2 regions of the Methylotuvimicrobium sp. KM1 genome follow, and region 1 is predicted to be linked to the other one. Evidence: predicted binding sites of a transcription regulator. Region 1 holds the regulator's gene; the other holds the start of a gene.
The links. Region 1 encodes HrcA, which represses chaperone genes, less so after heat shock. Its sites were predicted from a motif close to TNTTAGCACTCNNNNNNNNNGAGTGCTAANA; they were not measured.

Region 1 (6,064 bases):
TTGTCGTCGTCTTTGACTTCTTCAAACTCGGCATCGACAACACCATCGTCGGTTGCTGACGAGCTTGTCGATGATTGCTGACCGGCCTCCGCACCGCCTTCAGCTTCGGCTTTTTGCGCATAAACGCGCTCGGCCAGTTTACCGGACAATTCGGTCAGCGCATTGGTTTTGGTCTCGATCGCCTCTTTGTCATTGCCTTTGAGAACGTCTTTTAATTCATTGATCGCAGTTTCGATCGCCGATTTTTCATCGCCGGAAACCTGGTCGCCGAGCTCCTTCATCGATTTTTCGGTGGCATTCATGATCCCTTCCGCATGATTCCGTGCACTCACCAGTTCGGTCACTTTGCGGTCTTCATCAGCATGCGCCTCGGCATCCTTGACCATGCGATCGACTTCATCATCGGATAGACCGCTAGAGGCCTTGATCACGATTGATTGTTTTTTACCGGTCGCTTTGTCTTTGGCCGAGACATTCAAGATACCATTTGCGTCAATATCGAAAGTCACCTCGACTTGTGGAACGCCGCGCGGTGCGGGTGGGATATCGGCCAAATCGAAACGACCCAGTGATTTATTACCGCTCGCAACTTCCCGTTCGCCTTGTAAAACATGAACCGTTACAGCGGTTTGATTGTCGTCCGCCGTTGAAAAAACCTGTGAAGCATTGGTCGGAATCGTTGTGTTTTTCTCGATCAATTTAGTCATTACACCGCCTAAGGTTTCGATGCCGAGCGATAGAGGCGTTACATCGAGCAACAATACATCTTTAACATCGCCGCCTAATACGCCAGCCTGAATCGCTGCACCTAAGGCAACTGCTTCATCCGGATTAACATCCTTACGCGGCTCTTTGCCGAAAATCGATTTAACGAATTCTTGAACGCGAGGCATTCGAGTTTGACCGCCGACCAAAATTACATCGTCAATGTCCGACGCGGATAAGCCTGCGTCTTTTAGCGCCATTAGGCATGGGGCTTTGGTTTTATCAATCAGATCATCTACCAAGGATTCCAATTTAGACCGAGTTAATTTGACATTTAAATGTTTTGGTCCTGTCGCATCGGCCGTGACATAAGGCAGATTGATATCGGTTTGTTGCGAAGACGACAATTCGATTTTGGCTTTTTCAGCGGCTTCTTTGAGTCGTTGCAGCGCTAATGGATCGCTGTGCAAATCGATACCGTTGTCGCGTTTGAATTCGTCGGCCAGAAAATCGATAATTCTGAGGTCGAAGTCTTCACCGCCGAGGAAGGTATCGCCATTGGTCGACAAGACTTCGAACTGATGCTCTCCTTCGATCTCGGCGATTTCAATGATTGAAATATCGAATGTACCGCCGCCTAAGTCGTACACGGCAATTTTCATATCGCCTTTCGGCTTGTCCATCCCGAATGCCAGTGCCGCTGCGGTCGGTTCGTTGATAATGCGTTTGACGTCGAGACCCGCAATGCGGCCCGCGTCTTTAGTTGCCTGACGTTGAGAATCGTTAAAATAAGCCGGTACGGTAATGACCGCTTCTTTGACTTCTTCGCCTAGGTAGGCTTCGGCGTCTTTTTTCAGCTTCATCAAGACCCGAGCCGACACTTCGGGCGCGGCCATTTTTTTACCGTGACATTCAACCCAAGCGTCACCATTATCGGCCGGTACGATTTTGTAAGGCACCATTTTGATATCTTTTTGCACGACATCGTCTTTGAAACGGCGGCCGATTAAACGCTTGATAGCAAATAAGGTGTTTTCGGGATTGGTTACCGCCTGACGCTTGGCCGATTGTCCGACGAGCACCTCGTCATCTTTGGTGAATGCGATGACTGAAGGCGTGGTTCTGGCGCCTTCGCTATTTTCGATGACGCGTGCGGTGCCGTTTTCGAGCACAGCCACGCAAGAATTGGTGGTTCCTAAATCTATTCCGATTATTTTAGCCATTGATTGCTCCAGACTTGAGAGTGTATTTAAAAATTAGTTGATTACGATATGGGGGCTGTTTTAATCTGTTCAAGCCTGCTCATCGATTTTTGGTGATTCTTGCGGAGGATTGTCCTCGGCTTTGGCGACAACAACCATTGCCGGACGCAACAGCCGCCCATTCAATACATAGCCTTTCTGAAATACATTAATGACCGAGTTCGGTTCGGCATCGACAGATGGTTGCATGGCCATCGCCTGATGCAACTCAGGATCAAACGGTTGTCCTAGCGGATTAACCACTTCTATATTGAATTTAGAAAAAACGGCTTCGAATTGTTTCAATGTCAATTCGCTGCCTTCTCGAAACTTTTGCACTTCGGGGCTATCACCGATAGCGGCTTGCAAACCAAGCTCCAAACTATCGACAACAGTCAATAATTCTTTGGCAAAATTTTCCAATGCAAACTTATGGGCGTTTTCCAAATCCTTTTGGGTTCTTCTTTTCAGGTTTTCCATTTCCGCTTGTATGCGCAATACTTTATCCCAATTTTCTGTAGCCTTTTGTTCGGCTGCTTCAAGCTTTTGAGATAACTCTTCGACATTAACCTTTTGGGCCGCCTGCGGCTGACTGTTTTCGTCTATATTGTTATCAACCTGCGCATCGGCGCCTTGCTCCAAAATAGTTTCGGCTTGCTCGTCCGCTGCCTTTTCCGGCAACTCCTGCTCGTTACTCATTATTAAACTCCGGTTTAAATAAAAAACGGTCCGCATCCGCGGGAGAACTCTATTTCAAGAAATGTGGGGCTTATGTTTTGGGATTCAAGGCCGCGCCTAATAATTTTGCCGTTACATCGACAAAAGGAATCACTCTTTCATAAGCCATTCGCGTGGGGCCTATTACGCCTAAAACACCGACCACTTGTTCGTTAATCGAGTATGGTGCGGTGACCAGACTGCATTGTTCGAATGCGTGATAACCGGATTCCTCACCGATAAAAATTTGTACGCCTTCGGCATTTAAGCATTGATCGAGTAAATGAATAACACCTCGCTTTTGACTGAAAGCATCGAATAGCTCCTTGAGCCTCTCCATGTCCGATAATTCGGAAAAACCCATTAGATTCGTCTCGCCGCTTAACACATAATCTTCATCCGACTTTTCGGGATCGAGTGCCAACTTAGCCATTTGTACCGCGTCTAACATTTCCCGGTTCATTTGTTCTTGGGCGTCTTTGAGCTCTTTCAGCACGGCCTTTCTGACTGCTGCCAGGCTCAATCCGGAATAGACGGAATTTAAATAATTGGCCGCTTGCTGCAATTGTGCAGGCGTAAATTGTTTTGAGGTATGGAGGATTTTATTATGCACTTCCTGTTCATTAGTCACGAAAATGACCAATACGCGGGTGTTGGATAACGGCAAAAACTCGATATGGCGTAAACTGACCAGTTCGCGCTTGGGCAATGTCACGACACCGGCCATCCGCGTGACGTCGGATAATATTCTCGATGCCACCCCGATGACATCATTAACGTTATCTTTAGCAATTAAATTTTTGCGCAAGAGTTTAAGTTCTTCCGAGTTCAGAGGCTTTACCGTGAGCAACGAATCGATAAACAAACGATAGCCACTCACGGTCGGCACCCGGCCTGCACTAGTGTGCGGAGAACGAATCAATCCCATGTCTTCCAGATCGGCCATGACATTACGAATCGTTGCAGGACTCAATTTTAATTCGGTATCCTTAGATAAGGCACGCGAACCTACCGGTTGTCCGTCTTGGATATAACGTTCAACCAATGCTTTCAATAATTGCAGCGATCTTTCGTTCAACACCTGATTATTATTCACATTAAACCCTCTAGCTTATTAGCACTCTACCTCATCGAGTGCCAGCGGCGCAAATTAGCAGTTCACCCCCTGCTTGTCAATACTAGCAAATACAACTCCATCACAGCCCTCATCCCCCTTTAACCTTTAACCTTTAACTTTTCATCTTTCATCTTTCCCCTTATCCCTTGACTTATTGAGTATAATTCGATCAAATCCTTTCTTAAATTAACGACAATGCACAGCTCATTCAAAACCATCGGCATTATCGGTAAAGCCAGCGACCCCGGAATTGCCGAAACTTTAGCGATTCTTTACCGTTATCTTAAACAGCATGACTATACCGTCATAATAGACCGCTTGAGTGCTAAATTTATAACGGAATCCGGCGTTGAAAGCTCGGCCATCGAGACTATTGGACAGCGCTGCGACCTGATTATCGCCGCTGGTGGCGACGGTACGTTTTTATCTGCCGCGCGTGCAATCGCCCAATACGACATTCCACTAGTCGGGATCAATTTGGGACGCCTCGGGTTTTTGGTCGACATTTCGCCCTATGAACTATTGCCTAAGCTCAATAACATTTTAACAGGCCATTATAGCGAGGAAAGGCGTTACTTATTAAGGACCAAAATCATACGCGACCACCGCGTCTTTAACGAGCAGACTGCCGTTAACGAAGTCGTCGTACATCGATGGGTAACACCCAGCATGATAGAAATCGTCACGCACATTAATGGCGTCTATCTAAACTCTCAGCGTTCAGACGGCATGATCGTCTCGACTCCGACCGGTTCGACCGCTTATTCGTTGTCGGCGGGCGGCCCGATTTTGCACCCCTCTCTGAATGCCTTGGTTTTGGTACCGCTTAATCCTCATACGCTATCGAATCGCCCAATCGTCATTGACGATTCGGCCGAAATCGAAATCAGCTTCTGTCAAACTAAACAAATCAATGCCTTAGTCACCTGCGATCATCTCGAAATACCCGAAGTATTGATCAGTGATAAAATTTTGATAAAAAAAGACCCGAAACCGATTAGAATTCTCCATCCCGAAGGACACGATTTTTTTGAAATCCTCAGAAAAAAACTCAACTGGAGCGGCGGTTATCCTTAACTCATTCTCATGCTATTAAATCTTTCCATTAACGACCTAGCTGTCGTCAAAACATTAGACTTGGATATGAACGGCGGAATGTCGGTTTTGACAGGCGAAACCGGCGCCGGAAAATCGATTTTATTGACCGCACTGGGTTTAGCACTCGGCGATCGAGCCGATTCCGGCTATATTCGACCGAACAGCAAACGTGCTGAAATCAATTTAGAATTCGATTTATCCGATGCTCCTAAGGCGAAAACATGGCTTGAAGAAAACGAACTGGATGATGAGCAACACTGCCTGATTAGACGAGTTATCAACCATGACGGTCGATCAAAAGCCTATATCAACAATCGCCCGGTTACATTACAAACTTTACAAGAACTGAGCGAAAAGCTAGTTGAAATACACGGACAGCATGCACATTTGACTTTACTCCATAGCGAAGAGCAACGCCGATTGTTGGATGTGTTTGCCGGCAATCAAGCCCTATTGGAGCAAGTCAATGCCTGTTTCCAACAGTGGCAGCAAAGCAATCGGGAGTTACAAGCCCTGAAAAAAGCCAGTGTCGATAGTATCGAGCGCGAGGAATTATTACGTTACCAACTCGACGAATTACAACAACTCGACTTGAACAAATTCAATTATGCCGAAATTGTGGATGAACACAGTAAACTAGCGCATTTGGAAGAGATTCTATCGACCGGACATCGGCAACTCGATTTGCTCTATGAAAACGACGAACAATCGCTCAATCGTCTGCTGCTGCAATCGACTCATGCTTTGAATGATTTAACGCGTTTTGCGCCGGACATCGAATCTATCAACGGCATTTTAAACGAAGCACAAATTCAGATTGAAGAAGCCGCTCACCAATTGCGTCGTTATTTGGACAACCTAGAAGCCGACCCGTTAAGACTGGAAGTGCTGGAAAATCAAATCGGCATGATTCAAAGTCTCTGCCGTAAGCATCATGTTCAGCCGGAAGAATTGCCTGAGCTAGCTACCAATCTCGAACAAGAACTCAACAACCTGACACACAGCGGCGAACGAATCGATAGCTTGACCGATAAAGTTGAAAAACTGCTCGCTAAATACGGTGAAATAGCAGATCAATTGACACGACAACGCCAACAAGGCGGCCAGCAGTTGCAAACCCGAATTTCGGCGATGATCAAAGAACTCGGCATGCCTCAAGGCGAATTTATCGTGAAAATTTCGCCGC
Region 2 (6,064 bases), 1.3 Mb from region 1:
TTTTGGATTTAGGTGTAACCAAAGTGCGCATTACCGGTGGTGAGCCTTTTGTGCGTAAAGGCCTGCCTGATTTTTTAATCAGAATAAATCAATATGAAAAACTGGAAACAATCAATTTAACAACGAATGCCTATTTTTTAGAAGATACTATTCCATTGTTTCAAAAAATAAAATCAGGCAGTATTAACATCAGTCTTGATTCGTTAAAGCGAGACGTTTTTTATAAAATTACCCGACGTGATGATTTTGAACGGGTGTGGAATAGCATTGATAAAATTCTGCTAACGGATCTGAACGTTAAATTGAACATGGTGGTTCTCAAAGGCGTCAATGACAATGAAATTGTTGACTTTGCTATGTTGGCCAAAAGTAATAAAGTTGAAGTCCGCTTTATTGAACAAATGCCTTTTAACGGCGGGCACTTTTCAAACGATACACTTTCTGCAGAAGAAATTATCAAAACTTTGCAGAATTCTTTTCCTGAAATGATCGAACATCTTAAAATGTGTTCAACTGCCCGGATTTTTGAAATCCCTGGATTTAGGGGAAAAGTCGGCATCATCGCCGGTCATTCCAGAACATTCTGTTCAACATGCAGCCGTTTAAGGCTCACTCCCGACGGCACATTCAAAACCTGTCTCTATGATCATGGCGACGTAAATTTAAAAGACATGCTGCGCTCAGGAAAAAGTGATCAGGAAATAAAAACGGCAATTAGAGATGCCGTGTCCAAAAGGGCAAAAGACGGATTTGAATCGGAACAGCGTACGCAGCAAATAATTCATTTTTCAAAAAATCATCTTTCAATGGCACAGATAGGTGGATGATGGAAAAACTTAAAAATAGATTTTTATTTTCGGAATGGTCTGGCTCCATTGGTGACTTGAGAACACTATTACCGCTGGCAGTTGCGCTTGCTGTTGGTTTCATTTCTTTTGCCACACCTGACGATCGCACTGGTAGCCGGATTGATATAAGAGTAAAAGCTATAAATTTTATTTAAACAGAGAAACATAACCCGTTTCCATTAAAACGTAAGGAAAAACTATGCAGGTTAATGTGATTTTTTTTGGTGTTCTGAGTGATGTGGTGGGGAAAAACATGTTGACGATTCAAGACACAGGCAATATGACTGACTTGAAAAGCAAGTTAATCACAAATTATCCGAATTTAAAAGACTATACGTATAGAATGGCTGTAAATCAGCAAATGGTTGAAGACAATTACCTTCTTTTTGATAACGATTCGGTCGCAGTTATGCCCCCCTTTGCTGGGGGCTGATTTTTTAAAGGCAACCATGAACCTAAATAAAGAGGAAATTCAGTATTATCACCGCCACTTGATTTTACCTCAGATTGGCAAAACAGGACAACAGGCTTTAAAAAAAGCAAAAGTACTGGTCATCGGTGCAGGCGGATTGGGCTGCCCTACTTTAATGTATCTATCTGGAGCCGGTGTCGGCAGGGTTGGTATTGTAGATCCCGATAAAGTTGCGGTTTCTAATTTGCATCGCCAGGTGTTGTATGGCTTTTCACAGGTTGGAGAATTCAAAGCCGAAGCCGCAGTAAATCGTTTAAAGGATCTCAATCCCAATATTGTTTTAAAGGCATACACTCAAAGATTGTCTCCGGAAAATGCTGTCGATTTGATTTCCCAATATGATGTCGTTGTTGATGCTACAGACAACTTTCCAACCCGTTATTTGATTAACGATTTTTGTGTTTACCTGGATAAACCTTTTGTTTCAGGATCAATAGACCGCTTTCAGGGACAGTTGAGTGTATTAAATTTTACAGATAATCAAGGCAATAAATGCCCAACTTATCGCTGCCTGTTTCCCAACCCCCCGGCACCCGAAACAGCACCAGATTGTTCGCAAAATGGTGTCATTGGCGTTCTTCCGGGAATTATCGGTAATTTGCAGGCAAACGAAGTTATAAAAATGATCTGCGGAGTAGGCGAAGTTTTATCAGGAAAAGTTTTGATGTTCGATGCATTGAGCAATCAAACAATGCTGTTTTCCATTCAACGAAACGAACAGGCTGTGCAGCAGGCTTTGCAAAATGCCCCGGATTTTGAGTCATTTGATTATGAAAGTTTTTGCAGTTCAAGTCAGCAAAAAATAAATGAAATCAGCGCTGTTGATCTGCACAAAAAATTACAAAACAACGAAAAAATACAATTGATTGATGTTCGTTCGATACCCGAATTCCAAGAGGAATTGCCGAATGCTATTCGCATCCCGCTAAATAATTTGCAGGCTAATATTCATAACATATTGAAAAACGATTGCCAGGTTGTTTTTTATTGTGACCACGGAATCAACAGCATCCGGGCAATTAGAATGCTGCCAAATCATCAAACACTTAAAAATGTATTTAATCTTACAGGCGGTTTGGTAGCCTGGTTGAAAGAGGAAAAAAAATAGAACCATGAACGCCAGAAATTATTTTATCCAGGGAGCTATCGATCCGGTTTTTATCGGTGAGCAGATAGCAAAACATAGCTCTAAACATGATATAGGCGCCCATTCTATTTTTCTCGGTCAGGTACGTGCTGATGAAAAAGTGGGGAAACATGTGGCCGGGATTGAATACTCGGCTTATGAAGACATGGCCAACCAGGCGTTTTCAAAAATTCGTGAAGAAGCTTTTGAACAATGGCCGTTAAATTGTCTGCACATATACCATAGTACCGGATTGGTAAAAACCGGAGAATTATCTCTTTTTGTTTTTTGCTCTTCCGGGCATCGTAAAGAAAGTATTAAAGCGATGAAACAGATTGTTGAAGGTATTAAACACAAAGTTCCCATCTGGAAAAAAGAAATCATGGAAGATAAATCTGTGCACTGGGTTCAGGAATAACTTTTAAGAACATTTTTATCGGAAAATGCAAGGTCAGTTGAAAATGTAATTTTTCTGGTAATTTATTCAATTAAATGCAAAAACAAAATAATAGTTTAAAAATACAAAATGATCGATATTAGTCCAAAATTCAGCACATTAAGATATGCGAAAGCCGAAGGAATTTTAACGGCTAATTCGGAAACAATAAAACGGGTGACTGAAAAAACTGTTCCCAAAGGAGATGTTTTACAGGTTGCACGGGCAGCAGGCATAACCGCTGCGAAAAATGCTGCTGCCTGGATTGTGTTTTGTCATACTCTTCCTTTGGATTGGGTGGGTATAAGTTTTGATATCGGCAAAGACACCATAAAAATTTCAGCGGAAGTAAAAGCAATCTGGAAAACCGGTGTTGAAATGGAAGCTATGGCTGCAGTTACGGGCGCGCTGTTAAACGTCTATGATATGCTTAAACCGTTAGATGAAAACATCTCTTTTTCCGATGTAAAACTGGTTAAGAAAAAGGGAGGCAAAAGCAGTTTTAAAGAATATTTTGCCGAACCATTAAAATCGGCTGTTCTTGTTATTTCTGATTCAACATATGCCGGAAACCGCGAAGATACATCCGGAAAAATCATCAAAATATTTTTGGAAGATAAAGACCTATCGGTTACGGTCTATGAAATTTTACCCGATGATTCAGACCAAATATCAAATCGCTTGCGGCAACTAGTAGATGAACATTTTGATCTGGTTATTACAACCGGTGGAACGGGTTTTGGCCCTAGAGACATAACTCCGGAAGCAACGGCCAAAGTCATCGAAAAAGAAGCACCCGGTCTGGCTGAGACTATACGCCGCCATGGTAAAGAACGCACACCTTATGCAATGTTGTCACGCGAACTGGCTGGCATATGCGACAAAACATTAATCATTAATTTACCAGGAAGTTCCAAAGGTGCGCAGGAAAGTTTGGAAGCACTTTTCCCTGGACTTTTGCATGCTTTCCCTATGCTGTGGGGTGGCGGACATGATGAAGAAAAACGCTGGGTAAAAAAGTGATATCCATAAATCAAGCTATTGAAATAATGAAGGAAAATATACCTGATAGAAAAGCAGGCGTTATTTCAACATCTGAATCCCTTGACAATGTTCTTGCCGAAAGGACGCTAGCAATAATCTCTTCACCCCGTTATAAAAACAGTGCTTTGGATGGCTTTGCTGTCTCCTGGGAGGATGTCGAAAAACCGTCGTGCTACCTTTTGCCAGAGAAAGCAGCGCAGGTTTTCCGGTTGGAGAAAAAATAGTGCCCCATTCTGCTTACCGAATCAGCAATGGTGCGATTGTTCCTGAAGAGCTGGATTCGGTTGTGCCTAAGAAATATAAAACTTAGGTTCCGAAGGAGATCAACTGCATTCGCTGTGGCTTCGGCGGTATAAATAGATTGTCGATTTTTTGTGCCTTTTGGGCACATCAATTGAATTGATATAACAAGAACCTGCTTTGAAAAAAATTACGTTAAACAGGGGTGACGGTTAGCTCCATCAGCAACTATGCAACTGGCAATATTTACCGGTCATATAAACTTAGCCCCCTCAAGCGGTGATGGCTGTAATTGATTGCTAATGGTTACACTGGTGGAGCTAACCGTCCATCCTGTTTGTTGAAATAAATGCTATTAAATAGTGTAAACAGCTTACAGACCTTCATCATCAATAATACCAATACATTTGATGCGCGTGTATTGGTTTTGGGTGCTTGTTGCCCAGGCGTTTTCTTACCTCCAAAAGAAGTACGTTAATTTCGACTCTTTTGTTAAGTAGCGAAAAGGTGATGAGGGTCTTTTTAACATGCGTCAATAGAAAATTGCAGAAAATTAATCAGTAGTAAGACAACACACTTGTATTGCGATTTAAAAAAAACACAAACTATTAACAATAACCAACGTAAGCAGAGTGTTGAAGTTTTGGGTGGACGTTGGCTTAATCAACGCCATCGAGGTCATTTATCTATTCTTTTCAGGCTATGGTAGTAACTTTAGCAAAAAGTAATATGATAAATCATATCAGCAATATGAAACAAATCAGAAGTGTATCGGCAACAGTGAAAAAACATCATAGTTTCGGGGTGTTATGCCTAATAAGATAGATAGCGGAAGACTTCATCTAAGCAAACCAAGTTGCGCTGACGAGCATGATCCGACAGCAATAACTGTTGATGTTGCGCAGCAATTTATAATAGATTGCATAAAACCCTTCGCTATTACGAAGCAAGAACGGTTGTCTTTGCGACAATCCATTGATCGTGTGTTGGCTGAAGATATTATTGCTGAAATGAATGTTCCTCCTTATGATAATTCGGCGATGGATGGGTTTGCCTTGTGTGCCGATGATATACCTCGGAATGGGACTGTCACATTAAAGGTAGTTGGGAATAGTTTTGCCGGTCATCCATTTCTTGGGAGATGCACAAGTGGCGAGTGTGTCCGCATAATGACAGGAGCAGTGATTCCTGCCGGTTGCAATACGGTGATCCCGCAGGAGCATGTCGAAATGCTCGGCGCAGCAAGTATTAGAATTGATGGCCGTACTAGGCTAGTAGAAAATATTCGATTCGTTGGTGAGGATATTCGATTAGGACAAACAGTGTTGACATGTGGTCGACGGTTAACGGCGGCAGATTTAGGGGTGTTGTCTTCCTTAGGCATCAATAATGTTGCTGTAATGCCGCGCTTGCGGATAGCCTTTTTTTCCACAGGTGATGAATTGCAGCCAATAGGAGAAGCCTTACAGCTTGGACAGATATACGATAGTAATCGAAATGTCCTGTTTGGGATGTTGAGCCGCTTGCATTGCAATATAACTGATTTAGGCGTGGTTGGTGACGACCAAATACAACTACACAATACATTGCAAGTAGCTGCGAAAAACCATGATGTCATTATTAGTAGCGGCGGAGTTTCGGTCGGAGAGGCAGATTATATACGTCAAGTGTTGAACGAATTAGGCGAAATTGTTTTTTGGAAGGTGGCAATGAAGCCAGGACGACCATTAACCTTTGGCTGTCTAGAACAAGCATTGTTTTTTGGTTTGCCAGGTAACCCAGTGGCGATGATGGTAAGTTTTAACCAGTTTGTGCATCCGGCACTACAGCATTTAAGTGGCGAAATCGTTCGTCCGCCTTTAATTTTACAAGCGATGAACAGTTTGCTTTTAACAAAA

Region 2: moaCB (bifunctional molybdenum cofactor biosynthesis protein MoaC/MoaB) is a predicted target of HrcA. The motif match lies at 2,917-2,947, and genes of this name have one in related genera.

What each region holds. Positions count from the first base shown of each region.
Region 1 is NZ_CP173170.1:2,683,551-2,689,614, forward strand. Features, by position in the region: gene dnaK (molecular chaperone DnaK) at 1-1,928, opposite strand, end outside; gene grpE (nucleotide exchange factor GrpE) at 1,998-2,645, opposite strand; gene hrcA (heat-inducible transcriptional repressor HrcA) at 2,716-3,759, opposite strand; gene ACINK7_RS11505 (NAD(+) kinase) at 3,976-4,857, shown strand; gene recN (DNA repair protein RecN) at 4,867-6,064, shown strand, end outside.
Region 2 is NZ_CP173170.1:4,012,136-4,018,199, reverse strand. Features, by position in the region: gene moaA (GTP 3',8-cyclase MoaA) at 1-827, shown strand, start outside; gene ACINK7_RS17260 (hypothetical protein) at 824-1,003, shown strand; gene ACINK7_RS17255 (MoaD/ThiS family protein) at 1,048-1,281, shown strand; gene moeB (molybdopterin-synthase adenylyltransferase MoeB) at 1,298-2,428, shown strand; gene ACINK7_RS17245 (molybdenum cofactor biosynthesis protein MoaE) at 2,433-2,864, shown strand; gene moaCB (bifunctional molybdenum cofactor biosynthesis protein MoaC/MoaB) at 2,973-3,905, shown strand; gene ACINK7_RS17235 (hypothetical protein) at 3,902-4,150, shown strand; gene glp (gephyrin-like molybdotransferase Glp) at 4,976-6,064, shown strand, end outside.